DNA from 3 places in the Rhizobium sp. WYCCWR 11128 genome. Region 1 is predicted to be linked to each of the others. Evidence: riboswitches for the same ligand, from Rfam matches in the RefSeq annotation. Region 1 holds a riboswitch; each other region holds the start of a gene.
What was found. Region 1 has a riboswitch for FMN ahead of HX898_RS31225 (DMT family transporter). Riboswitches for the same ligand answer to the same signal wherever they lie in the genome.

Region 1 (10,071 bases):
AGCCCGGTCAGCGTCACGTGCTTGATGGTGCCGCAATCGACGGTGCCGTTCTTGACCTGGAAGACGACGAGATCGCCGGCCGGCATCTGCGGGATCTTGCCGTCATTGACGTCTTCGTCGCGCTCATTTTCGATTGCGATGGTGCCGAGCGTCTTGTCCTTGTTGAGGGCGATCGAATCCGGCTGACCACCGAGATCGCACGTGTTTTCGATCTTCTTGGTCGCCACGTCGACGATCGCCAGACGGCCCGAGGGCTTCGCCTTGCTTTCGGAGGTGTTGACGGCAACCAGCGCCTTGCCGGCGCTCGAGGTGACCGAAGTCGGCTCGCCGTCCATCATCAGCGCGCCGCCTGCCTTGGGGGCCTTGGCATCGGTAATGTCGATAAAGCCGATCGCGCCGAGCGGGCTGTCGCTATAGATCAGCGTGTTGCCGTCTTCGGTCGCGGTGATGATCTCGGCGGAGCTCACCGAAAGCTTGTCCTTGTCGGCCGGCAGGTTCTCTGCGACCGGGAAGGAAGCGATGCGGTTGAAAACCGGCTCGGCCGCGGCCGGAAAGGCTACCGATGCGAGAAGCACGGCAGCAAGCGCTGCGCTGCGCGATGAAATTGTCATGAAATCCCCCATGTGTCGAACATTCGAAACATGAGTTTTCTGCGGGAGCCGCATGACAGAGGCATGACAGATGCGGCATTTTGCGTCAAATCATGTCAGGCAAGTTTCCGCTCCCGGCGCATCTCGTTTCGCATGATGAACAGCGAAGCAGACAGGATGAGAGCCGCTCCCAGCCAGAGGTAACCCGCCGGCGCATAGCCGAAGAACAGCCAACCGGCCAGCACGTTCAACGGCAGCTTCAGATCGTCGAACGGCTGGACGTAGGCGGCATCCGCTGCGGCATAGGCAAGCGTCAGGAAATACTGCGCTACGGCAGTCAGCAGCCCCGCCAGCAGGAACAGAGCAAGGGTTGCGCCCGTCGGCACTGCAAAGCCTGCCGCAAGCGCCAGCCCGCCGTTTATCGGCGTCAGCAGAACGAGCAGCCAGACGGTGATCGTCTCCGGCCGTTCGATGCCTGTCAGGCTCTTGGTGATCAGCGACGAGGCGCCCCACAGCAGCGCCGAAAGCACAGGCAAGAGAGCCGCCCAGCCAAAACCATCAGACCATGGCTGCAGAATGATCATCGCTCCGGTGAAGCCCGCCGCCGTCGCTGCCCAGCGGGCCGGGCCGACGCGCTCACCCAGAAAAAGCCGGGCGCCCAGAATGATGAAGAAGGGCGAGGTCATCACCAGTGCGATCGCCTGCCAGATCGGCACCGCGGCAAGGCCGGCGACCCAAGCCTCGACGCCGAGCGCGGCAAGCACGACGCGCGCAAGGTGACGCCAGGGATAGCGCGTGCGCATCGCCGCAAGGCCGAGCCTCTTCAGGAACGGCAGCGAAAACAGGAAGGCGAAGCCATATTGCCAGAAGGCTGCCGACGCCGAGGGAAAGGCAAGCTTCATCGTCAGCCATTGGGTGACGACGTTGAGAAGCGAAAAGGCAATGCCGGCAAGGACCATCCAGAGTGCCCCGACAACGGCGCGGGATGGCTCGACGGCAACGGAAGTCTGATTCATGTCTTTCATCCATAAAAGGGACCAACATAAATCAGGACGCATGAACCCCGACAGGCGACACAGGGCAACCCCTGCCCTTCGCACGGCCGACGCTCATTCTCTTCCATCCGGACTTTAACCGTCGGCTCCGGAATCGCACCGGATCTGCTGACCCTTCCCCCGCTTGGACACGAGAGAAGGCGCTCGCGGGCTCAGGCCGAAACCCTTACCGCCGGTGGGGAGTTTCACCCCGCCCTGAGAACAGAAACGTCGTAGATTAAAGCCCGGGCGACAGCAAGGCCCGCCAAAGCAAAAGGGGTCCGGCAAAGCCGAACCCCTCTTAAATCCTGCACAACCGGTCTCGTTTCCGGCTGGTGGGATAATCTCAGATCAGCCGTTGACGGCGTCCTTCAGGCCCTTGCCGGGCGTGAATTTCGGCACGTTGCGAGCCGGAATGTCGACTTCAGCGCCCGTCGACGGGTTACGGCCCTTCGATGCGGCACGATGAGAAACGGTGAAGCTGCCGAAACCCGCGAGGCGAATGTCGCCCTTGTTCTTCAGTTCAGCCTGGACAACGTCGAAAACCGCGTCAACAGCGGAAGCCGCGTCAGACTTCGTCAGTCCTGCCTTTTCGGCTACTGCGGACACGAGTTCATTCTTGTTCATGTTTCCACCCCTTTCTAAATGGTATGAAACGACTCAAAAGTAAGCTAGGCGCAGAATAGGTTTCATCAGGCCCGCCGAAAACCCAAAAGCCCTGCAAATCAAGGAAAAGCAAGCGTCTACATGACGTTTTCACAAAAAAGGCTGGCGTTTCCGCCAGCCTTTTTCCGTGTTTTGGGCCAATTGGGCATAAATGTGGCAAAGGCCACTCAATGCGCTATGGTTGCGCCTGTCTCATCGAGGCCTTCGACCGATGCGATGACCGGCGTTTCCACCGTGCCATCCCATTCGATCGGCTCCGGCCGCCGGATCAGCGCATGCTTGATCACCTCGCCCATGCGGGATACCGGGATGATCTCCATGTTGTTCTTCACGTTGTCAGGAATCTCCGCCAGGTCCTTGGCGTTTTCCTCCGGAATCAGCACCTTCTTGATGCCGCCGCGAAGCGCTGCGAGCAGCTTTTCCTTGAGACCACCGATCGGCAGCACACGGCCGCGAAGGGTGATTTCGCCGGTCATGGCCACATGCCTGTCCACTGGAATGCCGGTCATGATCGAGACGATCGCGGTTGCCATGGCGACGCCTGCCGAGGGGCCATCCTTCGGCGTCGCGCCTTCCGGCACGTGCACGTGGATATCGCTCTTGTCGAAGCGCGGCGGCTCGATGCCGAAATCGACAGCGCGCGAGCGGACATAGGAGGCCGCTGCCGAGATCGATTCCTTCATGACTTCCTTCAGATTGCCGGTGACGGTCATGCGGCCCTTGCCCGGCATCATCACGCCTTCGATGGTCAGCAGTTCGCCACCGACTTCCGTCCAGGCAAGACCGGTCACGACGCCGACCTGATCCTCGCCCTCTGCTTCGCCATGGCGGAAGCGCGGGACGCCCAGATAGTCGGAGATGTTGGCAGCCGTCACGTGAACGGCCTTCGTCTTGCCCTTGATGATCTCGGTGACCGCCTTGCGGGCGAGTTTCATCAGCTCGCGCTCGAAGTTGCGGACGCCGGCTTCGCGGGTATACTGCTGGCTGATCGACATCAGGGCGTCGTCGCTGACCGAGAATTCTTCCGGCTGCAACGCATGTTCCTTGATGGCCTTCGGCAGCAGGTGCCGCTTGGCGATTTCGCGCTTTTCATCCTCGGTGTAGCCGGCGATACGGATAATCTCCATGCGATCCATCAGAGGCGCTGGAATATTCAGCGTATTTGCCGTCGTGATGAACATCACATCCGACAGGTCGTATTCGACTTCCAGATAGTGGTCCATAAAGGTCATGTTCTGGGCCGGATCGAGCACTTCGAGCAGGGCCGAGGACGGATCACCGCGATAGTCCTGGCCGAGTTTGTCGATCTCGTCGAGCAGGAAGAGCGGGTTGGACTTCTTCGCCTTCTTCATCGACTGGATGACCTTGCCGGGCATCGAGCCAATATAGGTGCGGCGGTGACCGCGGATTTCGGCTTCGTCGCGAACGCCGCCAAGCGCCATGCGGACATACTCACGGCCGGTCGCCTTGGCGATCGACTGGGCGAGCGAGGTCTTGCCGACGCCCGGAGGACCGACGAGGCAGAGGATCGGGCCCTTGATCTTGGTGGCACGGGCCTGCACGGCCAGATATTCGACGATGCGCTCCTTGACCTTGTCGAGACCGAAGTGATCGGCTTCGAGGATCTTCTCGGCATTGTTGAGATCGGCCTTGATCTTCGACTTCTTGCCCCAGGGAATGCCGAGCAGCCAGTCCAGATAATTGCGCACGACGGTGGCTTCCGCCGACATCGGGCTCATCTGGCGCAGCTTCTTCAGTTCCGCATCGGCCTTTTCACGGGCTTCCTTGGACAGCTTGGTCTTGGAGATGCGCTCTTCCAGTTCGCTCATCTCGTCGCGGCCTTCCTCGCCGTCGCCGAGTTCCTTCTGGATCGCCTTCATCTGTTCATTGAGGTAGTATTCGCGCTGGGTCTTCTCCATCTGGCGCTTGACGCGCGAGCGGATGCGCTTTTCGACCTGCAGGACCGAGATCTCGCCTTCCATGAAGCCGAGGGCCTTTTCGAGGCGCTGTTTGACGCTGGTGGTCTCCAGCATCTCCTGCTTCTCGGTGATCTTGATCGACAGATGCGAGGCGACCGTATCGGCGAGCTTGGAATAGTCGTCGATCTGGCTTGCGGCGCCGACCACTTCGGGCGAAATCTTCTTGTTGAGCTTCACGTAGCTCTCGAATTCGGAGACGACCGAACGCGACAGGGCTTCCAGTTCGACCGGATCGTCATGCGGCTCCTCGAGCACATGGCCGAGCGCCTCGTAAAAATCCTCGCGGCTGGTATAAGTGTCGATCTCGGCGCGGGCGCGGCCTTCGACCAGAACCTTCACGGTGCCGTCGGGCAGCTTCAGGAGCTGCAGCACGTTCGCCACGGTGCCTACATTGTGGATCGCGGAAGGATCCGGATCGTCGTCGCTGGCGTTGATCTGCGTCACCAGCATGATCTGCTTGTCGGAACCCATGACCTCTTCGAGCGCACGGATCGACTTTTCCCGTCCGACGAACAGCGGCACGATCATATGCGGGAAAACCACGATGTCGCGCAGGGGCAGAACAGGGTAGGCAGTGCTGCTCGCTACAGACGTTTTCTTCGTCATTTTATGTCCTTTCCATCGTCCCGTTGCCGGGCTCTCTGCACGGCCGCTTGGGACCGGCCGGCAATCTCACTTGTTGCTACAAGTGGAGGTTCTGACTACGCTTTTCAAGCCACGCTAACGCCCGCGTCCCTCGGATGTGACAGCTTTATTACAACGGAACGCCAACACTATGAAGCGCGTGGCTGGACCGGCGCTTACCACTTCCGACCCGGCTAAAATACAAACGCCAGCAAGAGGCTTACGGATCATTGCATCATTGCCAAGCACTACCCCTTGCGCAACATCGGCAAAGGCAATTTCGGTTCCCACCGGCAAATACTAACAGCGCTTCGCATGGTTTTTCAAATAGAAAGGGGCCTGCCTATGGCAAGCCCCCAAAATAATCACACGAAAGCCTAAGCTCACGCCGAAGCGTTGGCCTTTTCTTCCTGGCGATCGGCATAGATGTAAAGCGGACGGGCCGAACCGCGCACCACTTCCTCGGAGATAACGACCTCGCGAACGCCTTCCAGCGTCGGCAGTTCGAACATCGTGTCGAGCAGGATCTTCTCCATGATCGAGCGAAGGCCGCGGGCGCCGGTCTTGCGCACGATCGCCTTGCGGGCGATTTCGCGAAGAGCGTCCTCGTGGAAATTCAGTTCCACATCCTCCATCTCGAACAGGCGCTGATACTGCTTGATCAGCGCATTCTTCGGCTCGGACAGGATCTGGATCAGCGCGTCCTCATCGAGGTCCTCGAGCGTCGCCAGAACCGGCAGACGGCCGATGAACTCGGGGATGAGGCCGAACTTGACCAGGTCTTCCGGCTCCAGTTCGCGCAGGACCTCGCCGACGCGGCGGTCATCCTGCGACTTGACGCTAGCGCCAAAGCCGATCGAGGTCTTCTCGCCACGGGCAGAGATGATCTTGTCGAGGCCGGCAAAAGCGCCGCCGCAGATGAACAGGATGTTCGTGGTGTCGACCTGCAGGAATTCCTGCTGCGGGTGCTTGCGGCCGCCCTGCGGCGGAACGGAAGCGACCGTGCCTTCCATGATCTTCAGCAGCGCCTGCTGCACGCCCTCGCCCGAGACGTCGCGGGTGATCGACGGGTTGTCGGACTTGCGCGAAATCTTGTCGACTTCGTCGATGTAGACGATGCCGCGTTGCGCACGCTCGACATTGTAGTCGGCCGACTGCAGCAGCTTCAGGATGATGTTTTCGACATCCTCGCCGACATAACCGGCCTCGGTCAGCGTCGTCGCATCGGCCATGGTGAAGGGAACGTCGATGATGCGGGCGAGCGTCTGGGCAAGATAGGTCTTGCCGCAGCCGGTCGGGCCGACGAGCATGATGTTCGACTTCGCCAGCTCGACTTCGCCGTTCTTGGAGGCGTGCGCCAGGCGCTTGTAGTGGTTGTGAACGGCAACCGACAGGATCTTCTTCGCCTGCCGCTGGCCGATGACGTATTCGTCGAGGACCTTGATGATGTCCTGGGGCGTCGGAACGCCGTCGCGGGACTTGACCATCGAGGACTTGTTCTCCTCGCGGATGATGTCCATGCACAATTCGACGCATTCATCGCAGATGAAGACGGTCGGTCCGGCAATCAGTTTCCGGACTTCGTGCTGGCTCTTTCCGCAGAACGAACAATACAGAGTGTTCTTGGAGTCGCCGCCGTTGCTGCCGCTGACCTTGCTCATATCACTTTCCTTCCAGCACGCCGCATTTCAAGGCGAAATCGCGGTCCACTCTATCAGCTCCTGGCGGCACTCCGTTTCCGGAGCCTTTGCCGAGAAGGGCTTCAGGGGCTACGAACCGGGCCCAACCAATCATGTCCTGGGCCCGGCGGCAACGAATTCCCCTTCGAATGCCGAATGCTATGTCACAAAAATTCAACATAGCATTAATAGTTACTATTAGCGTCTTCGTCGCCGGATGAAAGCCCTTGTTCAATCACAAATGGGATAGAACTGTGGCGAGGAAAACACCATCCCTATTAATTACTAGGCCTGTTCGCCTTCCATTTCGAGGCGCGACGTCAGAACCTTGTCGATCACGCCCCAGCTCTGGGCTTCGTCCGCATCCATGAAATGGTCACGATCGAGCGTCTTTTCAACTTCCTCGTAGGTGCGGCCGGTGTGCTTGACGTAGACCTCGTTCAGGCGGCGCTTCATCTTGAGGATGTCGCGGGCGTGGCGCTCGATGTCCGAAGCCTGGCCCTGGAAGCCGCCCGAGGGCTGGTGCACCATGATGCGGGAATTCGGCGTGGCAAAGCGCATGTCCTTGTGGCCGGCCGCGAGAAGCAGCGAGCCCATGGATGCGGCCTGGCCGATGCAGAGCGTCGAAACCGCGGGCTTGATGAACTGCATCGTATCGTAGATCGCCATGCCGGCGGTGACGACGCCACCGGGCGAATTGATGTAGAGGGCGATTTCCTTTTTCGGGTTTTCGGCCTCGAGGAAGAGCAGCTGGGCGCAGACGAGCGTCGCCATGTGGTCCTCGACAGCACCTGTCAGGAAGATGATGCGTTCCTTCAACAGGCGGGAATAGATGTCGTAGGAGCGTTCACCGCGGTTGGTCTGTTCCACGACCATCGGAACGAGGGCCATTGCGGTATCGACTGGGTTTCTCATGTGCGTCCTTTGTCAACGTCTCGCCGGCCGGCGCCGGGAATCAAAGAAAAATGTCTTACCCCTACATAGAGTGTCCCGGCCCTCCTCTTCAAGACACGCATGAGGATAACGTTAAGAAGGCGGGGCAAGGCGGCCAAGCTCCTTCTTTTCATGCATGTCGTTATCCCGGAACCGCTGCACACTTCCGGGCGACATGCATTGAGCCTCTTTCCCTCAAACGCCTGTTAACGGCGAGCCCTTGGTACGGTCTCCCCCGGCTTTTCTCCATGACAGGATGAAGGAAGGCTTACTCTATTCGACTGTGCTCATACACGTTTACCCAACGGAAAGCCTACCGGCAGATATCGGCCTAAAACAATGCCGCGGCGCAGCAACATTAAGGAAGTGGCGAGCTTCCTCGGCAAGGATGTGAACGGACAGACAAGGGGTTGCTGCCGTGTTCAATTTCGCTACAGGTCTCGCCATCTGGTGTTCCGAGGCCATGACGCTCGCTTTGGTGCTGTTCGTCGCCTGGCGCCACAACGTCAGGAACGAGGCCTATCTCTATTGGGGCCTGGGCTTCCTGCTGACCGGCATCGGCTTTGCGATGGTTGCGCTACGCGGCGAAATCCCCAGCGTGCTTTCAGTAGAGACGGGCAATGCCATCGCCCTGCTCGGCCAGAGCGCCTGGGTGGCTGGTTTTCTGGCACTCGACCGCAAGCGGATCGAATGGTGGGCACTGCTGCCGCCGGCAATCTGGCTCGCCGGTGTCTTCCTGCCCTGGGTCAACAGCGATTATTCAAACCGGGTGGTGCTCTACAACCTTGCTTCGGCGACGGGTGCGACGGCACTCGCCATGGCGGTGGCCGCCGGCGACATGCGCCGTGAGCGTACCCGCATCAAGCTGATGGGTGTGTTCATCCTCCAGGGCTGCCTGTGCTTCGGCTCGGCGCTGACGATGGCATTGACGATGCCAAGCGATATCGAGGCGACCAATCTCGGCGGTGCCTCCGCCATGGCCAGCGCCTTCCTGCTGACCATCGCCTTTGCGTTCACCTGCCGTCTGATCATGGAGCGCTCTGAACGGCACCTGCGTGCCCTCACCCTGACTGACTCGCTGACCGGCGTGCTCAACCGCCGCGGCCTGCTCGGCTATTTCGACGGCATCCAGGAACGGGCTCATAACGAGCAGCGCCAGGTCGCGGTGATCCTTTTCGATCTTGACCATTTCAAGCGCGTCAACGACCGTTTCGGCCACCAGTCCGGCGATGCCGTGCTGACCGCCTTCGCGCACATGGCCCGCCAGTATATTCCGAACAACATCTTCGGCCGCATGGGCGGCGAGGAATTCGCCGCCTTCGCCGCCGTCGCGGACCAGACGGAAGCCGAGGCGATCGCGGAAGCGATCCGCACCGAATTCTGCCGTCTTCCCGTCAGCACCGGCGAAGCGATCGTTCCGGTCACCGTCAGCATCGGCATCGCGCTCGCCTCCTCGATCGAAGCCAATATCGACAAGCTGATCTCGGCCGCCGACCGGGCGCTCTATGCGGCGAAGGCCGCCGGCCGCAACTGCACGGTCACCTTCGGCGAAGCGGAGGCCGCAGCCCCTGCACCGGCCACGCCGAGCGGCAATGCCGGCGAACTCGTGCCGACGGTCGACGACCAGGTCGACGCGCTGCGACGCATGGGTACGCTGTCACGAGCCGGGTAGTCCGGGATCGCTTGCCCCGCATCTTCCCGAGGCCCGGCAAATCCGCTAAGCCTCGGGGCATGATGATCCCATCTTTTCTCTCGATCGACCGCGCCAACCGTCATGTCTCGCTGGACGGCCGCAACCCGGCCTTCTACGGCGACCCGAATGCCGTCTATGCCGCACTTCATGCCCATTGCCCGACCTTCTACTGGAGCGAGCAGAAGCAGTGGTTCTTTACGGGTTACGACCATGTGAACGGCCTGCTCCGCGACCGCCGCTTCGGCCGGCAGATCCTGCATATCGCCAGCCGTGAGGAGCTCGGCCTTGCCGAGCCGATGCCGCATCTTGCCAGTTTCGATCTCTCGGAACGTTATTCCCTGCTCGAACTCGAACCGCCGGAGCACACGCGGCTGCGCACGCTCGTCAACCGCGCCTTCGTTTCCCGCCATGTCGAGAAGATGAAACCTGAGCTTGCCGAACTCGCCAACCGGCTGATCGACGGCTTCGCGGAGAAGCGCGAGATCGAGCTGCTCTCGGCCTTTGCCGACATCATCCCGGTGACGATGATCGCCCGGATGATCGGCATTCCCGAAGAGATGGGGCCACAACTGCTCGCCTGGTCGCACGCCTATGTCCGCATGTACATGTTCGGCCGTACGCGCGAGCAGGAGGAAGAGGCCGAACGGGCGGCGAAGGAATTTTCCGACTACGTCAAGACGGTGATCGCCGAACGCCGTGCGACCCCACGCGACGACCTGCTCACCCACATGATCCATACCGAACACAAGGGCCAGTATCTGACCGAAGAGGAGCTCGTTTCGACGACGATCGTGCTGCTCAATGCCGGGCATGAGGCGACCGTGCACCAGATCGGCAACTCCGTGCGAACCATTCTCGACAGCGGCTGCGATC
Region 2 (10,071 bases), on a different contig from region 1:
GGTCGGCGCCGGCCGTACGGAACTTGTCCGCGCGATTTCGGGCGCGGACCCAATCAGTGCAGGTTCGATCAAGCTGGAAGGCGAAGAACTCAGGCTGCGCGATCCGGCGGACGCGATCGCCAAGGGTATCGTGATGGTTCCGGAAGACCGCAAGGAGCAGGGCCTGATTGTCGGGCACCGGATCGGCGAGAACATTATCTACGCCAATCTCGACAAGCTGGGCGGGCGTTGGATTACGCCGAGCGTCAAGCGCTCGTTTGCGGAGAAGGCAGTTGCCAAGTTCGGCGTAAAGGGCCGTGCGGAGCAATATGCCTCGGACCTGTCCGGCGGCAACCAGCAGAAGGTGGTCATCGCGAAATGGCTGATGCGCGATCCTAAGGTCGTCGTGCTCGACGAACCGACGAGAGGCATCGACGTCGGCGCCCGAGCGGGCATCTACGACATCATCGTCAATCTTGCAAAACGGGGCGTGGCGGTCATCGTCGTAAGCTCGGACCTTGAGGAAGTTCTCGGAGTCTCCAATCGCATTCTCGTGCTTGCGCAAGGCAAACAGGCAGGCATTCTCAATCGTGACCAGGCAAATGACGTTTCGGTCATGGAGCTAGCTACCATCTAAACAGACAGAGAAAGGAAGAGCGGTGTCCGACATCACTCTGAACGCCCCGAAGCTTTTCGATCTCAGCGGCCAGGTTGCCATCGTTACCGGAGCCGGAAGCGGCATTGGGCAGCGCATTGCCATCGGCCTTGCGCAATGCGGGGCGGACGTGGCGTTGCTCGACCGTCGAACCGACGACGGGCTGGCCAAGACGGCTGAACATATTCGCGCCGCCGGCCGCCGCTCGATCCAGATCGCGGCGGATGTCACGAGCAAATCTTCCCTTGGAGATGCCGTAGCACGGACCGAAGCCGATCTCGGCCCATTGACACTTGCAGTCAACGCTGCAGGCATCGCTAACGCGAACGCAGCGGAAGAAATGGAGGAGGACCAATATCAGACGTTGATGGATATCAACCTGAAAGGCGTCTTTCTTTCCTGCCAGGCAGAGGCTCGCGCCATGCTGAAGAATGGGCGCGGCTCCATCGTCAACATCGCTTCCATGTCGGGTGTGATCGTAAACCGGGGGCTGAGCCAAGCGCACTATAACGCCTCCAAGGCGGGCGTGATCCATATGTCGAAGTCCATGGCGATGGAATGGGTCGACCGCGGCATTCGCGTCAACACCATCTCCCCCGGATACACGGCAACGCCCATGAACACCCGTCCGGAGATGGTCCACCAGACCAAGCTCTTCGAAGAGCAGACGCCGATGCAGCGCATGGCAGCGGTGGACGAGATGGTAGGCCCGGCGGTGTTTCTGCTGTCGAATGCAGCAAGTTTCGTGACCGGCGTCGATCTTCTCGTCGATGGCGGTTTCTGCTGCTGGTGATGCGATGAGAAAGCTCATTGCCGCCGCTGGAAAGTGACCGGTCTCGCTTCCTCCCTGGCTGAGATCGAGGCGCTGAAGGGACTAACGGGCAAGACGGCGTGCGATATCGCCGTCTGCCCGCCCTTCACGCCGATCGAACGGGCTGTCTAACGGACGGAGGGTTCGGGCGTCGTCATCGGCGCTAAAGGCTGCCTGAATTTGCGACAACCGGTTGAGATCCAATAATGATCGCATGGTAGGTCGCACCCAGATTTGCTGTTTATCGAGTGACACAAGGAAAGAGCATGAAACGCTTTGAGCAGAAGACCGTCGTTATTACCGGGGGCAGCCGCGGCATCGGCGCCGCCATCGCCAGACGCTTTGCGCGCGAAGGCGCCAATCTCGTCGTCTCGGCCAATGAGGAGCTGGTCCACGGCGTTGCCGAACAGATCCGAACCGAAGGCGGCAAGGCGATCTCCTTCATCGGCGATGTCACCGACAAGGCAAGCGTCACCGCCCTCTATGATGCCGCCGAGAAGGAATTCGGCTCGGTCGACGTTTCGATCCAGAATGCCGGCGTCATCACTATCGCCCGCGTCGAGGACCTGACCGAAAACGAGTGGGACAAGGTCATGGCCGTCAACACCAAGGGCGTCTTCCTCTGCGCCCAGGAGGCAATATCAAGAATGCGCAAGCACAAGCGCGGCGGCCGCATCATCAACACCGCTTCCGGCCAAGCCCGCGACGGCTTCATCTACACCCCGCATTATGCCGCCTCGAAAATGGGCGTCGTCGGAATCACCCAGAGCCTGGCCAAGGAAGTCGCGACCGAGAAGATCACCGTCAACGCCTTCTGCCCCGGCATCATCGAGACCGACATGTGGGCCTATAACGACCAGGCCTGGGGCAAGCTGCTCGGCAACTACGCCCCCGGCGAACTGATGAAGGAATGGGTCGAAGGCATCCCGATGAAACGGGCCGGCTCCGGCGAAGATGTCGCCGGCCTGGTGACCTTCCTCGCCAGCGATGACGCTGCCTATATCACCGGCCAGACGATCAATGTCGACGGCGGCCTGATCATGTCCTGATGCAGGCGCCCAAATTGCGTAGCGGTTTTGGGACAACGACATGCATCGAACAAAGAGCAAACCACGAGCGAAGTGCGGAAGGCGACACGGTCGTCGCCTCTGTGTGAACAGTGTGTCCATCGGCGTTAGGGCAGCTTTGCATTTTTGCCTGGTCGAGTGACCTTGCCATCCGCCTGTTTTTGGTCCTATCTTTGAACTGTTCTCAGGGCGGGGTGTAATTCCCCACCGGCGGTATCAGGAGCAATCCTGGAGCCCGCGAGCGCTTCCGGCACCTCCTGTCGGAAGGTCAGCAGATCCGGTGAGATGCCGGAGCCGACGGTATAGTCCGGATGGAAGAGGACAACACGGGCAGTCGCACTCCATCCTGGAGGCGGCTGACGTTTGTTCGCCCAAGGGCAGAAGGCTCGCTCACGGATTGAGCCGAGCAGACCATGTCAGTCCGCTGACATAACCCTTGAAAGGCCAGACAGCATGACTATCGCAACAATTGAAGATGCCATATCAGCCATTGCCAGCGGCAAGATGGTCGTCGTCGTCGACGACCAGAACCGGGAAAACGAAGGTGATATCGTGGTCGCGGCCGATGCCGTCACCCCGGAAACAATCGCCTTCATGATGACCCACGCCCGTGGTCTCGTCTGCATCGCCATGGAAGGCGAGCGTCTCGATGCGCTCGACATTCCGCTGATGGTGCCCAACAACACGGAATCGCACAAAACTGCCTTCACGGTCTCGGTTGATTATCTCAAGGGCACGACGACGGGCATTTCTGCGGCGGACCGCGCCGCCACCGTCCGCGCCCTGGTCGATGATCGCGCAAAGCCCGCCGATTTCGCCCGCCCCGGCCATATCTTTCCGCTGCGCGCCAATCCCCGCGGCGTGCTCGGCCGCCCTGGCCATACCGAAGCCGCCATCGATCTCGCCCGCCTTGCCGGAAGGGTCCCCGCCGGCGTCATCTGCGAAGTCGCCAACGACGACGGAACCATGTCTCGCCTGCCCGAACTCACGCTCTTCGCCGAACGCCACAACCTACCCCTCGTCACCATCGAGGATCTGATCGCCTATCTCGACCGCCAGGTAGTAAAAGACATACGCGAAGTCGCTTGATCGATGCCTTTGTTGCGGTGGCACAGCCCGCCGCAACTAAGAACGTGCCGAAGCGATGACCCTGAGGGCACCTTCCCTTGCCCACCCTATGTCCGGCTGATTGAAACGCCGCCATCGGCCAGCATCGCCGTGCCGGTCACGAAGCTCGACATGTCGGAGGCGAGGAAAAGCGCCGCATTGGCGATCTCTTCGGGTTGCGCCATGCGTTTCAGCGCATGCAGCCCCTCCACGAAGGCGAGCACCTCCGGCGTGGCATCAGGCGCGTTGGTAATGCTGGCGGGCGTGTCGGTGCCACCAGGAAGCAGTGCGTTGACGCGGATCTTCTGCGCTCCGAGTTCAGCGGCGAGCACCTGCACGAAGCCGATCAGCCCCGCCTTGCTCGCCGCATAGGCGGCCATGCCAGGCATACCGACGGTGTGGCCGACGAAAGTCGAGGTGAAGATCAGCGATCCGCCGCCTTTTCCCATCGCCGCCGACTGGTGTTTGGCGCCGAGGAAGGCGGCGGTGAGATTGGTCTCGATCGTCTCGCGCCAGCCCTCGAGCGACAGCCCGGCAACCGGCCCCATCTCACCGAGGATGCCGGCATTGTTGAAGGCGATGTCGAGCCGGCCAAAACGCGAGACCGCCGTTTCGACGAGCCTTGCCTGCAGCGCCTCGTTCCTGACATCGCCTGATATGGCGACGGCTTGACCACCCTCCGCCTCGATTTCCGCGATGACATCATCGAGCGCGTCCTGCCGCCGGCCGGTGACCACGAGCTTGGCGCCTTGCCGCGCAAAGAGTTTCGCCGCCGCGCGGCCGATGCCGGAGCTTGCGCCGGTGATGATGGCGATCTTGTCGTTGAGAAGTGTCATATCGGTCTCTCCTGGGTTGTTGCGAGATGTGAGATGCTCAAATATCAGGCGATGCAGCCACCCGATTCCCGCGCAAGAAGAGAAAAACGCCTATGGCCCAACCGGAAGGAGCGATGGCGCGTCCCCATCGCCGCCTTGATGGCCGTGCGGAAGTATCGGGATTCGCCTTATAAAACGGTGATTTGCGGCGATCTCACTCACACGCCTGCGTTGACGTCAGCGTTATTGTGCACCGCATCATCGATTTATGCTTTGTGTGACATTCATCCGATTCCCTTGATGCATCTTCGCGATTAAAAGGAGCGCACAGGTAACGGGAATCTCTTCATGCCGCGGTCACGCAATACTGAGGGCGCCATCTATATGAGTATGGCGATGGCCGGCTTTTCCGCGAGCGACGCTCTGTCCAAATCGGTGATCGGCTATATGAACGCTGGCGAAATCATGTTCCTGCGCGGCCTCTTCACCAGCCTGCTCGTCTATCTGATCGCCTGGAAAATGGGCGCGCTGCGTTCCTGGCGCATCATGCTGCAGCCGATGATCATTTTCAGGATCATCTGCGAGACGCTCTCCGCCGTCACCTATATCACCGCGCTCGGCATGATGCCGATCGCCAATGCCTCGGCGATCCTGCAATCGCTGCCACTGGTCGTCACCTTCGGCGCGGCGCTCTTCTTTGGCGAGCCGGTCGGCTGGCGGCGCTGGTCGGCGATCCTCGTCGGCCTCGTCGGCGTGATGATCATCATTCGTCCCGGCCCTGAGGGATTCACCGCCGCCGCCCTCCTCTGCGTCGCCGCGGTGCTGACGACGGCCGGCCGCGATCTCGCCACCCGGAGCATCAGTCCGGAGATTCCCTCGCTGATGATAACCGTCATCACCGCCATATCAGCCTCCTTCTTCGGTGCGCTGCTCATTCCGGTGCTTGGCGGCTGGCAGCCGGTCAGCGCCACCGCGCTTGGTCATCTCGTGCTCGCATCGGTGCTGGTGCTCGTTGGCTATCAGTCGGTCATCCTCGCCATGCGCACTGGCGAAATCTCTTTCGTCGCGCCGTTCCGCTATACCAGCCTGATCTTCTCTTCTGTGCTCGGCTTCTTTTTCTTCGCCGAAGTGCCTGACAGCTGGACGCTCGTGGGGGCTGCGATCGTCATCGCCTCCGGCCTCTATACGTTCTATCGTGAGGCCAAGCGCCGCGTGTCGCCGATCGCGCAGGAATCCGCGCCGCGCGCGCCGGTTTGAGGAAGGATGATGGCTGAATTCTCATTGGATAAATCTCAAATAGCGGGCGTCGTGCTGGCCGGCGGCCGCTCACAGCGCATGGGCCGCGACAAGGCGGGCGTGATGCTCGGGGCCGAGAGCCTGCTCCACCATGTGCTGACCCGCCTCTCGCAGCAGGCCCCGCTCGTTGCCGTCAACGCCGATGCCGCCGCCGAGAGCGTGCCTGTCGTTCCCGACCGTTTTCGCGGCAAGGCCGGGCCGATGGCCGGTATCCATGCGGCCATGGTCTATGCCGCCGGCCTGCCGTCGACCACCCATGTCGTCACCGTCTCGGTGGATTGCCCGTTCTTCCCGGCCGATCTCGTCGCCCGGCTGGCGGCAGCGGTCGACCACCCCTCGCAGGTCGCCATTGCAGCCTCCGAGGGCCGCAGCCATCCTGTCTTCGGGCTTTGGCCGGTGACGCTGGCCGCCGATCTCGAAGCCTGGATCGCCACCGACGAGAAGCGCCGAGTACGCGACTTCCTGTTACGACATGACGTTACGGAAGTGGCGTTTCCGCTGCATCCGACCCGTGCCAGCCTGCTGGATCCCTTCTTCAACATCAATACGCCCGACGATCTCGTCGAGGCGGAACGCTGGCTGGAGGCCCTTCGCGGATGACCGCACCGAAAATCTTCGGCATCGCCGGCTGGAAGAACTCAGGCAAGACGGGGCTCGCCGTCCGGCTGGTGACGGAGTTCACCCGCCGCGGCTACAAGATCTCGACGATCAAGCACGCCCATCATGATTTCGACATCGACAAGGTCGGGGCCGACAGCTACCGCCACCGTCAGGCCGGCGCCCACGAGGTCACCATCGTCTCCGGCACGCGCTACGCCATCATGCACGAGCTGCGCGGCGCGCCAGAACCTGAATTCGAGGAGATCCTCGCCCGTCTCGCCCCCTGCGATCTCGTGCTGATCGAAGGTTACAAGCGCGAGCCGATCCCGAAGATCGAGGCCCGCCGCCTGGAGGCCGCCAATCGCGAACCGCTGGCGCCAAGCGATCCCCATATCTGCGCCATCGCCGCCGATCATGCGGTCACGGACACGGCCTTGCCGGTCTTCGATCTAGACGACACAGGCGCCATCGCCGATTTTATCGCTGACATCGTCGGCCTTGGATAGGCGAGGCTTTGAACCACCTGCGTCACCGCCGGACCTGAGAAGCGGGACCGTTTCGCTTGCCATCGCCTTGGCAATTTCCTTAGCAAGCTGAGCCTGATCATAGGGCTTTGCCAATCTCGGAAGATCGATATCGGTGCCGGCAGGAAGATCGGCGTAACCTGTCGCCAGCACGATCGGCAATGCCGGATGAATGTCCCGTGCGGCCTGAGCAAGCTGTGCGCCGGTCATACCAGGCATCGAATAGTCGGTTATGACAAGGTCGAAATACTGACCGCTGCTGATCAGTTCCAGCGCCTGCGCGCCGGAGTTTGCTTCGACGACCTCGTGGCCGAGATCTTCAAGCATGTCGACCGAACTCATGGCGATCAAGGCATCGTCATCGACCAGAAGGATCTTCAGTCTGGATGCAGCTTGCGGAACGGGCAGTTCCGCTTCGATCGCCCGCTCGGGGCGCCGTTCGGTCGCCGGAAGCCACAGTTCGGCAATCGTTCCCACTCCAAGCTCGCTGGTCAGAAGAAGTGCGCCATTGAGCTGAACGGCAAGTCCGTGGATCATCGACAAGCCTAGGCCCGTGCCCTTTCCGAGTTCCTTGGTAGAGAAAAACGGATCGACTGCCTTCTTCAGCGTCTCCGCGTCCATGCCGGTGCCGCTGTCGGCCACTGCCAGCACAAGATATGCCCCCTTGCCGAGAGCGCCGTCATCGCCGGCCACCTGCTCCTCACGCAGCGATATCAACAGCGTCCCGCCATCCGGCATCGCATCGCGGGCATTGACCGCAAGGTTGAGCAGCGCCAATTCGAGCTGGTTCGCATCGACTAGCGCCGGCGGCAGCGTCGCCGGCAGGCTGGTTTCGATGCTGATCGACGATCCGACCGAGCGCCGCAGCAAGTCGTTCATGCCGGAGACCAACTCGGCCAGATCGACGGGCTTGACCTGCAGATCCTGCTGTCTGGCAAAAGCCAGCAGCCGCTGCGTCAGCGCCGCCCCGCGTCGCGCGCCCTGAACCGCGCCATCGACCAGACGCGTCGCCTTCGCATCTCCAGCCACGTGCTTGCCGAGCAGCTCCAGATTTCCGAGAACAACCATCAGCAGATTGTTGAAATCATGGGCGACGCCACCGGTCAGTTGGCCAATCGCTTCCATTTTCTGCGATTGGCGAAGCTGCTCCTCGGCCCTTTCGCGCTGGGCGACCTCCTCAAGCAGGGTCTGGTGGGCAGCGTTGACCTCCCTGGTCCGTTCCCTCACACGCTCTTCGAGGTTCTCATTGAGCCGTCTCAGATTTTCTTCGATGGTCTTGCGGGCGGTGGTATCGGAGCAGACGCCGACCAGTTTGCTGGCGGACCCATATCTGTCGGCGTAGAGCTGCGCATGGACTTCGGTCCAATGCAGTGATCCATCCGGCCAGATCGTCCTGTGCTCGATCGAATAGTCTTCTCCGGTATCAATCGTCCGGCGCAGGCGTGCCAGCACAAGGTCCCGGTCATCGGGGTGGATGCTGGCGATCAGATCGTCGCGGGTGACATCATCATCCGGTTCTCGGCCGAAGACTGCCTTGCAGGTCGCCGAGGCCGTCAACGCCATCGTGGAAAGTTCCAGCTCCCACGCCCCGAGACGACCGGCGGCGAGTGCCGTCTGCAACCGGCGTTCTCCCTCGCTCAGAGCCTCGAGCCGGGCGCGCGCTTCGTATTGGCGCAGACGTCCCTTCAAAGCTGTGCGGACAACGCTGATGAAGGAGGTCGCATGGAACGGCCTCTCCAGAAAGGCGACGTTGCCTAGAACCTCGGAAAGCCTGGCAGCGGCTGGATTTCGTTCAGGTCCGCCACCGCGGCGGGTGAGGACGATGAACGGCAGGTCGGACCAGCTTGGCTGGGCGGCAACCCAGGCAGCGATCGGTTTCAGGTCACTGCCGCGAACGGCCTCTTCCGTCAACACGCCAACCGCGATGTCGTCATCCAGCGATGACGCGAAGAGATTCAAATCGGCAACTGCGATCGATGATAGTCCGGCCTCATCGGTCAAGGATGCCGCAACCTGGGCATCGCGTCCGGCCGGGGCATAGATCAGTGCCTTCGGGTTACTGGAATTAGGAATTGCCGCCGTCCTCACTGTCGGTTGGCAAAAGCGCAGCGGACTTTGCAACGAAGTCCGGGACGCCACGAAGCACCCCCTGAAAACCGACGATGGGATCTCCGATCGTCAGGCCGTCCGCATCGATCCGATACTCCCGGATGGTGTCCTCGTGGTGGCCGGTCCTCTTCTTGATGACGGAGACCGCCCGCCGCACACGTCCCACGGCCTCGAAGTAACGCAGGAGGATGACCGTATCGGCGAGGTAAGTCACGTCAACAGGCGATTTCATATCGCCCACCAGTCCATGCTGGGCGACCGTAAGGAAGGTGTTCGCGCCTTGTCTGTTCAGATATTGCAGCAGCTCGTGCATATGCAATATCAGCGAATTTTCATCCGGCATCGAAGCCTGGTAGCCATTGATGCTGTCGATGATGACGGTCCTCGCGCCCGACCTGTCGACACAGGTCCGCACGCGGTGGGCGAATTCGCCGGGTGATAGTTCCGCGGCATCGAGCTGCTCGATATGCACCAAACCCTCATCCCTCAGTCCCTCGAGATCTATCCCGAGCTGTTTCAGGCGGGCGAAAAGCAAACCGAGCTCCTCATCGAAAATAAAGGCAGCCGTCTTTTCTCCGCGCGCGATGGCCGCCATCAAGAATTGAAACGAGAAAGTGCTCTTGCCGGTGCCGGCGGGACCGAGGATCAGTGTACTGGACCCTCGCTCGAGCCCTCCGCCCAGAAGAAGGTCCAGCTCTGCAATATTGCTGGGAAGCTGATCGCGAACATATTTCAACCTGTGTTCTGCGGCGACGAGACGCGGAAACACGACGACACCGCCGGTCTGGATGGTGAAGTCGTGGTAGCCGCCGCGAAAAGCCTGCCCGCGGTATTTCATCACCCTCAGGCGCCGCCGTTCGGAGCCGTAATTCGGCGCCAGCTCGTCGAGATGGATAACCCCGTGCACGACGCTGTGTACCGTCTTGTCGAGCGTGTCGGAGGTCAGATCGTCGAGGAGAAGCACGGTCGCCCCTTGTCGGGCAAAATAATGTTTGAGCGCAAGAATCTGCCGGCGGTAGCGCAGCGAGCTTTGTGCGAGAAGCCTTATCTCGGACAGGCTGTCGAGAACCACCCGGCTCGGCTTGATCCGCTCGAAGGCGGCGAAAAT
Region 3 (10,071 bases), on a different contig from region 1:
TGTTTTCCAGACATCTATCCTCGGGGTCTATAAGACAACCTTTTCCCACGACCATATCGCTGGGAAGCTATTGGCTGACCCGACTGCAATCAAGGCCGCCAACAGCAGCCATGCTCGCATTTTCCAATTGGATGATGTCGCAGATGTCTTCCGCATCGCAATGACAGCTTCCGGCGAGCCGGAGGCTGAGATCAACCCGACGCTCAAGGACTTGGCCGTCAGGGTTCCTGCCCTTCAGCCCGTTGGTCAAGGGAACTCCTCCGTCATGCTCCACCACCGCCGCTTTGCTTACGCCACACAGATGCCCGGCACGGCGACCTTCTGGAAGAGATGCGGGGAGGCGACCGCCGAGGACGGATAGTCCGAGAGCTTCGCCCGAAACTCCGGATGCGAGAAAGCCGCCCGGAAGTCGGCGGTCGATTCCCAGACGGCATAATTGAGATAAGCAGGACTTTCGCCGATGGCGCGATGCATCTGGGTCGAGATGAAGCCAGGCTGCCGTTTCATGAAGGCCGCATCGGCCTGCCAGGCATCAAGGAAGGCCTGCTCGTCGGCCTTGTCGAGCGTGAAGAGGTTGATGAGGACGATCGCGGAGGCATCGATCGCGATTTGGCGATCGATCGGGAAGGCAGGGTCCATCGGGCGCATGAGTGACATGGTCGACTCCATCTGAATTGGTTACATGATGTCAATCTGGTAATACGGATACATATTCAATTTGACACTATGATGTCAATATAGCTATATGGTGACAAATGCACGAACCCCAACGGACCCCGGCCGGAACAGCTTTGACCGACCTCATTCTGGATCTCTTCCGGCTCAACAACCGGATGATCAACGCGGGCGACAAGCTCGTCGACGGGCTCGGCCTGACCAGCGCCCGCTGGCATGTCCTCGGCACCGTCGCCACGGCAGGCCGGCCGCAGCCGGTCGCGTGGCTGGCGCGCGACATGGGCGCCAACCGCCAGAACGTTCAGCGTATCGTCAACGATCTGGAGAAGGAGGGGCTTCTCGCGTTCCAACCCAACCCGCACCACCGACGGGCACAACTCGTCGTGCTGACGGACAAGGGAAACCAGGCATATGAAACCGCCATGCGCCTGCAGGCCCCGTGGGTCGACATGCTCTCGGAAGGGCTTCAGGTCGAGGATCTCAAAACCACGCATGCCGTCATGAAGGCGCTCCGCAGCAAACTGGAAGGACATGGAGATGTTGAAGAGCAGGCCTGATCGCTATGGCGCAATAGCGGTCTCGATCCACTGGCTGAGTGCGGTTCTGATCCTGGCGCTGCTCGGCTCCGGCTTCCGGGCTGCCAACGCCATGGACGCCGCGACCAAGGCCGGGCTGTTGCGTTTCCACATTCCGATGGCGATCGTCATCCTGCTTCTAACGGCTCTTCGCATTGTCTGGTGGTGGCGTTTCGATCGCAAGCCTGCGCCGGTGCCGGCATCGCCTCGCTGGCAGGAGCGCCTTGCGGGCTTTGTTCACGTCGCCTTCTACATTTTCATTCTCGGCATGGTCGCCAGCGGCATCGGGATGATGATCCTCAGTGGCGCTGCTCCCGCCATCTTCGAGGCAGCCGGCGCCACGCTGCCTGATTTCACCGCCTATCCGCCGCGTGGCCCGCATGGGTTCGGCGCCTTCCTGCTTGTCGGCCTGCTGGTCTTCCATGCCGGTGCCGCGCTCTATCACCAGTTTGTCCGCGGCGATCACCTGCTGCGGCGGATGTGGTATGGCGGCTGAGATCCCGCCGCGTTCGATGTCAAATGTTTGGCTTCTCGAAGATCTGTCAGGCGGCCGCGTTCGGGCCTGACTCAGGAGACGCAGATCGCCACGCCGGCAACGAGCTGGCCAGTGCCACGCCCAATTCGACGATCGACGATCAGCGGGACCGGCTCGACGGTATGGTGACCGCTGTGCACCAAGAAGGCGCGATGAAGCGCCGCGCCGTTGCCGCCGAGACGCTTCTCAAATGTCACCGTCTGCGTGATGCCGCCGCCCTTGCCTATAAGGGCAGCTGCTTGCCGGCCTGTTCGCTGACCATGTATTCGGCGTACCAGTCCGGCCAGTTCTCGTCGTGTTTGCCGCCGTTTCGCTTCTCGTGTTCACCGTGCGCGGTCGCCGCACGGCGCATGGCTGACGCGAGATCGGTTGAGTTGGTGAATGTCGTCCCGTCGGCGTCGATGCGTCCTGGCAGGCGCGTGGTGACTTCCTGGAACAGCCAGCCGTTGCCATCGGGATCCTTGAAGGAGGCGAAAGAACGGTAGCTGCGGTGATCGGGATCGCGGCCGGCAATGCGGAGCCGCCCGAACAGATAGGGTTCGTCCTTGCCGGCATAGACGCCGGCCGCGTCATGGAACACTTCGCTGACCTCGACGCCGCGGGCGATGAGATCGCGGCGGGCGGCCTCGATGTCGGAGACGATAAGATAGAGCCCCTGGGCGGAACCGGGGGCGGCGGCCGTGACGTTCTTGCCGAAGATGATCGCGCAGCCGGAGCCCGGCGGCGTAAACTGGATCACCCGAAAATCGGCATCATTGGCGAAGTCGGCGTCGAGCCGCCAACCCAGGCCGTCGTAAAAGCGCTTGGCGCGGTCGACATCGGAAACGGGGATGACCACGACCTCGAGCTTGGTGTCGACGGGATGTGTTTTCGGGGTCTGCATGGGGGTTTCGCTGCGCAGTGCATTGCTCATCTTAAGCTCCTTGGGGTTTTGGATGCCTTGAGAATTGCTGACGCGTGACGACCGAAGTTGACCACGGCGCGGTGAGGCCGTCGAATCAATTATTCTGTCTGATTTGACCGGTATTGGCGGATTCCGCGGCGACGCTAGGCGCGCCGCTCCCGATCCGCGGGGGTTGGCAAGGTCATGTCGATCTGAGTGGTCGACAGCGGGATTGGCCCGCCGTCTTCATCGGCTGTTGTTGTTCTGCTCGTCGAGCCGCTTTCACGCAGCGAGAGCGGCGCGGGTTTTGCCGATCGTCAGAGCCGCCTTTGCTGCCTCGCGGCCTTTCTCGACGAAATGTGCGCGGTAGATCTGCTTATGGTGCTCGGTTTCCTGATACTGATGCGGCGTCAGCGAAACCGACAGCACCGGCACACCGGTATCCATGCCGGCGCGCATCAGCCCATCGACGACGGCCTGGGCGACGAATTCGTGGCGGTAGATTCCGCCGTCGACGACGAAGGCGGCGGCAACGACCGCGGCATAGCGTCCGGTTGCCGCAAGATCGCGTGACAGCAGCGGCATCTCGAATGCGCCGGGAACATCGAACACGTCGACCTGCTCGGGCGGAATAAGCTGATGGAAGCCATCAAGGGCGCGGTCGACGATGTCGGCGTGCCAGCTGGCTTTGACGAAGGCATAGCGGGTGGGTGTCATGGTAATCTCCTTTGGCGAACAGACACATCACCCAAGGCGATCACGAACGTCCCCGACAGCCGCAAGGGCGGCAGGAACGCACGTTCTCTTTCATCCGGACTATGACCGTCGGCTCAGGCATCTCACCTGATCTGCTGACCCTTCCGAAGAAGGCGCTCGCGGGCTCGCAATCTAAATTGCATACCGCCGGTAGGGACTTGCACCCCGCCCTGAGAACGGCGCGGACAATAGGGGGAAGGTGACCGGCTGGCAATAGGTCGAAATGCTTCGAGGCCAATGCAGGATCAGGCCTCCAGACGCGGCGGTTTCGCTTGTTCGTCGATCGCGACGGGCAAGCCCTCTTGCGGAGGATGGGCTCGCGCCTACATGCTCCCATTGAGGACATTCACGTCAGAATAGCACGGCAGGACGGGATGCGCCGTCTCTATCCGCGGCGGGCAGGGCCGTGGCAACCATGGGAGAGAGAGATGCAAGACCCCATCGTCGTCCGCCGCGAGACGCATATCGCGGCGCCGCCGGCCGCGGTGTTCGCGTTGATGACCGACCCGGAAAAGATCCTGCGCTGGATGGGAACGGAGGCGCAGGTCGAGCCGCAGCCCGGCGGGCTCTATCTCGTCAATGTTACCGGCGCCCGCTTTGCGCGTGGCTCGTTTCGTGAGGTGGTGCCGGTTCATCGCCTTGCCTACAGCTTCGGCTGGGACGGCAGCGAGGTGGTGCCGCCGGGGTCGAGCCTGGTCGAGATCGATCTGATCGAGCAGGGAGGCGGAACGCTGCTGCGGCTCACCCATAGCGGCCTGCCGAGCGCCGAGCAATGCGCCGGCCATGCGGAGGGTTGGGCACATTATCTCGGGCGGCTGACCGAGGTCGCCGCCGGGGGTGATCCGGGTCCCGATCCTTTTTACGGCAGGACATGAACAATTTTTGGCGGCGGCGGAGCGGCTCTGAAGCCCTTGCCGTTGCGACAACAGTGGTCAGCGAGCGCTCAGACCGGCCGTGCGGAAGCGCTTCTTTTTCTCCCGCAAACATGAACGCGCAGTTCATCTCCAGTTCAATTTGGCGGTCATAAGCTGTGGACGGCTGGATTGAAATGGAGTTCTCGATGAAGGCACTTTCTATCGCGGCTGCCTTGCTCGCTGGCAGCCTCTCGTTCGGCACGGCGCAGGCGATGCCGATTGGGACAATCAATGTTCAGAGCAATATCACAACGGTCGACTACGCGTGCGGTCGCGGCTGGCATCTGACGCGCTGGGGCGAATGCCGGCGAAACTGGCGCCGCCCGCCGCCGGTCGCTTTCTACGGTGGCCCGCCCCGCTGGGGCTGGGAGCGGCGTCACCGGGATTGGGATGGTCCGCGCTGGCGCCATGAGCGGCGTTGGGATCGCGACCGCCGTTGGCGGGATGATGATTAAGGGTCTCGCTTAGATGTAGATGGACAAGGGCCGGAGCGATTTTCGCCCGGCCTTTTCTGATGAAACAGGTTCGCCGACGCTGACCGGCAGCGTCCTCCCGATTTGTCCAATACGGTCAGATCCTGCTGACGAGCCAGTACTTGTCGTCGATCAGCTCCTCGAGTTCGACGGGATCCTTGACGCCGAATTCGAACCATTCGACGAGTTCCTTCGCCTTGCGGCTGCTCTCCTCTGCCGTCAGCTCGACCTGATATCTTTCGCACCATCGCCGAAGGATCGACGTCAGCAGCGTCATGTCATTCCCATCCAACGGATCTTTCGGCCAGAATATCGTGCCCATCGTACCCCTCAATCACACGATGACGAACGACCCTATAATGGAATCAAAGTCGCGCAAGTTTAAAGTGTTTATTTTTTGTTTTCCACCGCGCCGAATGGTTTTCGACAGGCGATGCGGACGGCCTTTGCGGGCGACAGGCTAAGTCGCTGGAAACGTCCCCACGATCACCTGGGGATGTCCTTGCGGACGTCCACGTGGGCGTGCGATGTTAAGCGATGGATCTGCCGTCTCCCCTTGCCTGGCTGGTTGACGAGGCCGGAGCCTCGCCCAGGCCCGAGCGGTTTCTGGCCGAACTCGGGCGCCGGCTGCTGGCCGACGGCCTGCCGCTTTCCGGCGGCACACTGACGCTTTCGGTGCCGCATCCGATCATTGCGCGGCGCACCTGGCTGTGGCGGGCCGAGACCGGTGCTGTCATCGAGGCGCTGGCCTTTGCCGCGACTCCGCAGAGCGAGGCCGGGCACGACTGGCTGACCGCGCTCGGGCCGGTATGGGAGGAGCGAATAGGGCCTTCGCAGGATAGTCCCATGCTCGGCTGGGCGGGTATCGACAAACGGGCAGGGGCCGGCGCATTCGCTCCGGCGGAAGCAGACCGGCTGCGCGAGGTCGCGCGTTTTGCCGCCGCACCGCTCGCAGCGCTCGCGGCGCGGGAGGCGCGGGCAGCCCTGCTCGAAGCCTATCTCGGCCGCCGTAGTGCCGCCCGGGTGCAGGCCGGCGAGCTTGCCCGCGGCACCGGCGAGACCATACGCGCTGCTCTTCTCTGCGCAGATCTGCGCGATTTCACCGCGCTTTCGGAGGTGACGGAGCCGCACGCGATGATCGCGACGCTCAACGCATGGTTCGACCGCGTCGCAGGCGCGGTGCACGCCTTCAGCGGCGAGGTGCTGAAATTCATGGGCGACGGCGTGCTGGCGATCTTTCCGGTCACGGGCGCTTCCGACGACGCGGGAAGGATAAGCCACGGAGACCGAGAAGCCTGCGAGGCAGCCCTCAGGGCGGTTGCTGCCAGCCGTGCCGGCATGGTCCATCTCGACCAGATACGCCAGTCGCAGGGGCTGGCGCCGCTGCCCTTCGGCGCGGCGCTGCATTTCGGCGAGATCCTGTGGGGCAATATCGGCGCAGCCGACCGGCTGGACTTTACCGCCATCGGCCCCGCCGTCAATCTCGTCAGCCGGCTGGAAGGGCTCTGCAAACCGCTCGGCCGAAGCGTGCTGATCTCGGGCGCGGTTGCAGCGAATACGGCGACGGCCCTGATGCCGCTCGGAGAGCACAGGTTGCGAGGCATTGCCCAGCCTTGCGCGGTCTTCACCTTGCCGGAGAATTGAGCCGCAAGGCTGGGTGCCGTGAGCGGCCTTCGTTTATGCAAAGAAATCTTTGCAAAGATATGTTTGCAATAGTAGGCTGCCGGCATGAAAAATCCGCGCCCGCAGCCTGCCCACTCAGTCACCGCACCCCGCACCCTCAGCCGGGTCGTGCCCGATCCGACCGCGCTGAAAGCGCTGACGCATCCTGTCCGGCTGAGCATGCTCGGCATGCTCAGGATCGATGGGCCTGCCACGGCGACGCAGCTGGCAGTGCGGCTGGGCTTAAACAGCGGCGCGACCAGCTATCACCTGCGCCAGCTTGCCCAATACGGTTTCATCGAGGAAGCGCCGCATGCTTCACGGCGCGACCGCTGGTGGCGCGCCAGCCACCAGCTCACCTCGGTGCCGGCAAGCGAGGCCGAGGGTGAAGCGCTCGATCTCGACATCGCCTTCAACCAGGCTGCACTCTCGCTGCAGGTCGGCCAGATGCAGCAGGCGCTGGAGGAATATGCTGAGCTGCCGGCTGAATGGCGCAAGGCGACGGCTGCCGACGACATCATAATCCCGATGACGGCGGCACAGGCCGAGGCCCTGACGAAACGGCTGAGCGACATCATCCTGGAGGCGATGCGGGCGGCCCCGCCGCTCGGGGAGGCGGCGTCGCAGGAATCCGGCATGGTTCCCTTCTATGTCATGTTGCACGCCTTTCCCTATCCGGGCCGCGTTCCGCATCGCGAAGGGGAGGATAAGCCGTGAGACGGGGCGGGCCGTTCCTGGCGCTCGCGGCTGCCGAGACATTCTCGCTCTCCGGCACGCGGCTTTCGACCATCGCTATTCCCTGGCTGGTGCTGAGCACGACTGGCAGCCCGGTGCTGACAGGCCTGACGGCAATGATGGAGATGCTGCCCTATGTCATCGCCAAGGCGCTCGGCGGACCGCTGATCGACCGCGCCGGCGCCAAGAGCATCGCCATCATCTGCGACACGGCTTCGGTGCTCGTGGTCGCTCTGGTGCCGCTTCTCGATCTCTTCGGCATGCTTGGCATGCCGGTGCTGCTGCCGCTCGTCTTTGCCATGGGCGTGCTGCGCGGCCCCTCCGATGCGGCCAAGCAGGCGATGGTTCCCGATATCGCCACACTCGCCAATGTACCGCTCGAACGAGTGACCGGCGTTGCGAGCGCCATCGAGCGGCTGGCCTCGACGGCGGGCGCGGCCGGCGCCGGCGCTTTGATCGGGCTGATCGGCCCGGGCCAGGCGCTGCTCGTCAATGCCGCCACCTTCGCCGCCGCTGCGCTGATCGTTGCCGCGGGCATACCCGGGACGCGACGCGCGCCTGCGCCCGAAACTCGACCGGTCGAACGGGCGTCCTATCTCGAGGATCTACGCGAAGGCTGGCGCTTTCTGCGCGGCGATGCCGTGCTCGTCAGCATCGTCGCTATGGTGGCGGTCACCAATCTCTTCGACCAGGCCTATCATGCCGTGCTGCTGCCGGTCTGGACACGGGATGCCGGCCATGGCCCGGAGCTGCTCGGTGCAATGTTCGCCGCCTTCGCCGGCGCCTCGATCGCAGGCGCGGCGATTGCCGCGGCGATCGGCGAGCGCATGCCGCGACTGATGGTCTATACGGTGGCCTTCCTCCTGACCGGCTTTCCGCGCTTTCTCGTTCCGGCGCTGGACGCGCCCATCGGCCTCGTCTTTGCGACGCTCGCCATCGCAGGATTCGCGTCGGGCTTCCTCAACCCGATCCTGTCGGCGGTCATCTTCGAGCGCATCCCCAAGCCGCTGACTGGCCGCGTCACCGCATTGAACACAGCCCTCTGCTTCGCCCTCATCCCCTTCGGCGGCCTCGCCGGCGGCGCGCTGATCAGCGGGCTCGGCCTTGCTGCGGCGCTGTTCCTGATGGGGATTGCCTATCTCGCGGCAACGCTTGCGCCGCTTGCGCTGAAGAGCTTTCGCGGGTTTGACAGGGCCTCGCCTGAAGCGTCCAGCTCTAGCCGTGGCCAAGCTCCTCAACCATCAGGTCGATGAAGCGGCGGACACGTGGTTCCAGCAGGCGCTTGTCGGGATAGAGCGTGACGATCTTTGCGTCATCGGTTTCGAGGTCGGCCAGGATCTGCCGAAGGCGGCCGGCAGCGAGATCGTCGGTGACGAGAAAATCGGGTAGCAGCGCGATGCCCAGCCCCGCCAGGGCGGCGTCGCGGATCGCCTCGCCGCTGTCGAGCCTCAGGCGGCTGCGGCCTTGCGCCTTGATCCAGGAACCGCCTTTCCCGCGAAAGCGCCAGCCCTGCCTTTGATTGCGGCCGGCGAAGATCAAGCAGTCATGGACCGCGAGATCGTCGATATCGCGCGGCTCGCCGCGCTCGGCAAGGTAGGACGGTGAGGCGCAGAGGCGCGCCTTGTAGGTGGCGATCACGCGCGAGACCAGGCGGGTGTCCGACACCGTCGCCGTCGCGCCGATCCGGATCGCCAGATCGAAGCCTTCCTCGACAATGTCGGCCAGGCGATCAGTGAAGCTCACTTCGACCTGGATGTCGGGCCAGGCCCGAAGATATTTTTCAAGCAAAGGCAGCACGACGAGCCGCCCGAAAGCATCGGGAACGGCAAGCCGGAGAACGCCTCGCGGCGTGCTGTTCTGCCCCGCCACGCTCGCTTCCGCCTCGTCGACCGATACAAGGATCTGCAGCCCGCGCTCGTAAAACATCCGGCCTTCGTCGGTCAGGCTCAACGTCCTCGTCGTGCGGTTGAGCAGGCGCGCGCCGAGCCGGTCTTCAAGGCGGATGACAGCCTTGCCTGCCGCAGAACGCGAGAGGCCCATGGCCTGGCCGCCGGCGATAAAGCTTCCGGCATCGACGACGGCCATGAAGATCAGAATATCGTTCAGGTTCGTACGCGGCATCAGGCAACTCGAGCGGTTCGGCTACATCAATAAGTCGGGCAGTCATGGGATCGTTCAAGGCCCGGACCATCAACGCCCATCGCGGCAGTAAGGTCCCCACGCTTCGCTTCTATGTAGACGTCCCTTCGCCAATCAACCTGCTATAGCAGCCATCGCACCGGATCGCAGGTTGAAGATGGGCCCTGGAAAGCCGGACTACAGCATATCGCCGAGACTCCAATGGTTGTTCCATCGGACGTCGATTTCGTCGTCGACATTCTGATATCTGATGTCGGTGGAGAGGCGCAGCCGTCGGCTACGGTCCTGGTTGGTGGTCGAGGCGTGGATCATGTAGGGCGAGTGAAGCACCACGTCGCCGGCCTCGTAATCAGCGGCGAGCCAGCGGGTGTCGAAGCGCGCCGCCATATCGGGCAGGTCCTTCGAGATCCAGCCGCCTTCGGCCATGTGGTGGTTATAGGCGCTGATCCGCTCTTCCGCAGAAAGATCGCCGCTTGTGGCCTTGAACTCGGCTTCCATCTTGACGCCCAGGGCGTGCGAACCTTCGAGGTAGACCAGGCCACCCATCTCGGCGGGGATATCGCCGATCGGAATCCAGGCCGTTACCAGGCGGCTGGTGCCGCCACGGAGATAGACGAGATCGTAGTGGGCGGGTGTGGCCGTCGGCGATCCCGGCTGGACGAAACGCATGATCTTGCGCTTGTGGAGATAGGAGATACCCTGCAGGAAATCGTCCATGAAGCGG

Region 2: another riboswitch for FMN. It lies ahead of ribB (3,4-dihydroxy-2-butanone-4-phosphate synthase); the one in region 1 lies ahead of HX898_RS31225 (DMT family transporter).
Region 3: another riboswitch for FMN. It lies ahead of HX898_RS01800 (6,7-dimethyl-8-ribityllumazine synthase); the one in region 1 lies ahead of HX898_RS31225 (DMT family transporter).

The regions. Positions count from the first base shown of each region.
Region 1 covers NZ_JACCEZ010000017.1:40,916-50,986, reverse strand. Annotated here, with positions in the region: gene HX898_RS31230 (esterase-like activity of phytase family protein) at 1-623, opposite strand, end outside; gene HX898_RS31225 (DMT family transporter) at 707-1,606, opposite strand; FMN riboswitch at 1,698-1,852, opposite strand; gene hupB (DNA-binding protein HupB) at 1,976-2,251, opposite strand; gene lon (endopeptidase La) at 2,458-4,875, opposite strand; gene clpX (ATP-dependent Clp protease ATP-binding subunit ClpX) at 5,277-6,554, opposite strand; gene clpP (ATP-dependent Clp endopeptidase proteolytic subunit ClpP) at 6,858-7,487, opposite strand; gene HX898_RS31200 (GGDEF domain-containing protein) at 7,924-9,177, shown strand; gene HX898_RS31195 (cytochrome P450) at 9,237-10,071, shown strand, end outside.
Region 2 covers NZ_JACCEZ010000001.1:808,584-818,654, reverse strand. Annotated here, with positions in the region: gene HX898_RS04025 (sugar ABC transporter ATP-binding protein) at 1-616, shown strand, start outside; gene HX898_RS04020 (SDR family oxidoreductase) at 639-1,427, shown strand; gene HX898_RS04015 (glucose 1-dehydrogenase) at 1,712-2,494, shown strand; FMN riboswitch at 2,689-2,839, shown strand; gene ribB (3,4-dihydroxy-2-butanone-4-phosphate synthase) at 2,966-3,601, shown strand; gene HX898_RS04005 (SDR family oxidoreductase) at 3,688-4,455, opposite strand; gene HX898_RS04000 (DMT family transporter) at 4,783-5,691, shown strand; gene mobA (molybdenum cofactor guanylyltransferase MobA) at 5,701-6,330, shown strand; gene mobB (molybdopterin-guanine dinucleotide biosynthesis protein B) at 6,327-6,836, shown strand; gene HX898_RS03985 (response regulator) at 6,780-8,942, opposite strand; gene HX898_RS03980 (ATPase domain-containing protein) at 8,920-10,071, opposite strand, start outside.
Region 3 covers NZ_JACCEZ010000001.1:363,243-373,313, forward strand. Annotated here, with positions in the region: gene HX898_RS01770 (LysR family transcriptional regulator) at 1-164, shown strand, start outside; gene HX898_RS01775 (antibiotic biosynthesis monooxygenase family protein) at 289-657, opposite strand; gene HX898_RS01780 (MarR family transcriptional regulator) at 756-1,232, shown strand; gene HX898_RS01785 (cytochrome b/b6 domain-containing protein) at 1,213-1,746, shown strand; gene HX898_RS01790 (hypothetical protein) at 1,818-1,982, opposite strand; gene HX898_RS01795 (VOC family protein) at 2,009-2,698, opposite strand; gene HX898_RS01800 (6,7-dimethyl-8-ribityllumazine synthase) at 2,951-3,385, opposite strand; FMN riboswitch at 3,464-3,606, opposite strand; gene HX898_RS01805 (SRPBCC domain-containing protein) at 3,853-4,299, shown strand; gene HX898_RS01810 (hypothetical protein) at 4,485-4,793, shown strand; gene HX898_RS01815 (hypothetical protein) at 4,909-5,133, opposite strand; gene HX898_RS01820 (adenylate/guanylate cyclase domain-containing protein) at 5,349-6,455, shown strand; gene HX898_RS01825 (helix-turn-helix domain-containing protein) at 6,540-7,190, shown strand; gene HX898_RS01830 (MFS transporter) at 7,187-8,461, shown strand; gene HX898_RS01835 (LysR family transcriptional regulator) at 8,424-9,329, opposite strand; gene HX898_RS01840 (phytanoyl-CoA dioxygenase family protein) at 9,525-10,071, opposite strand, start outside.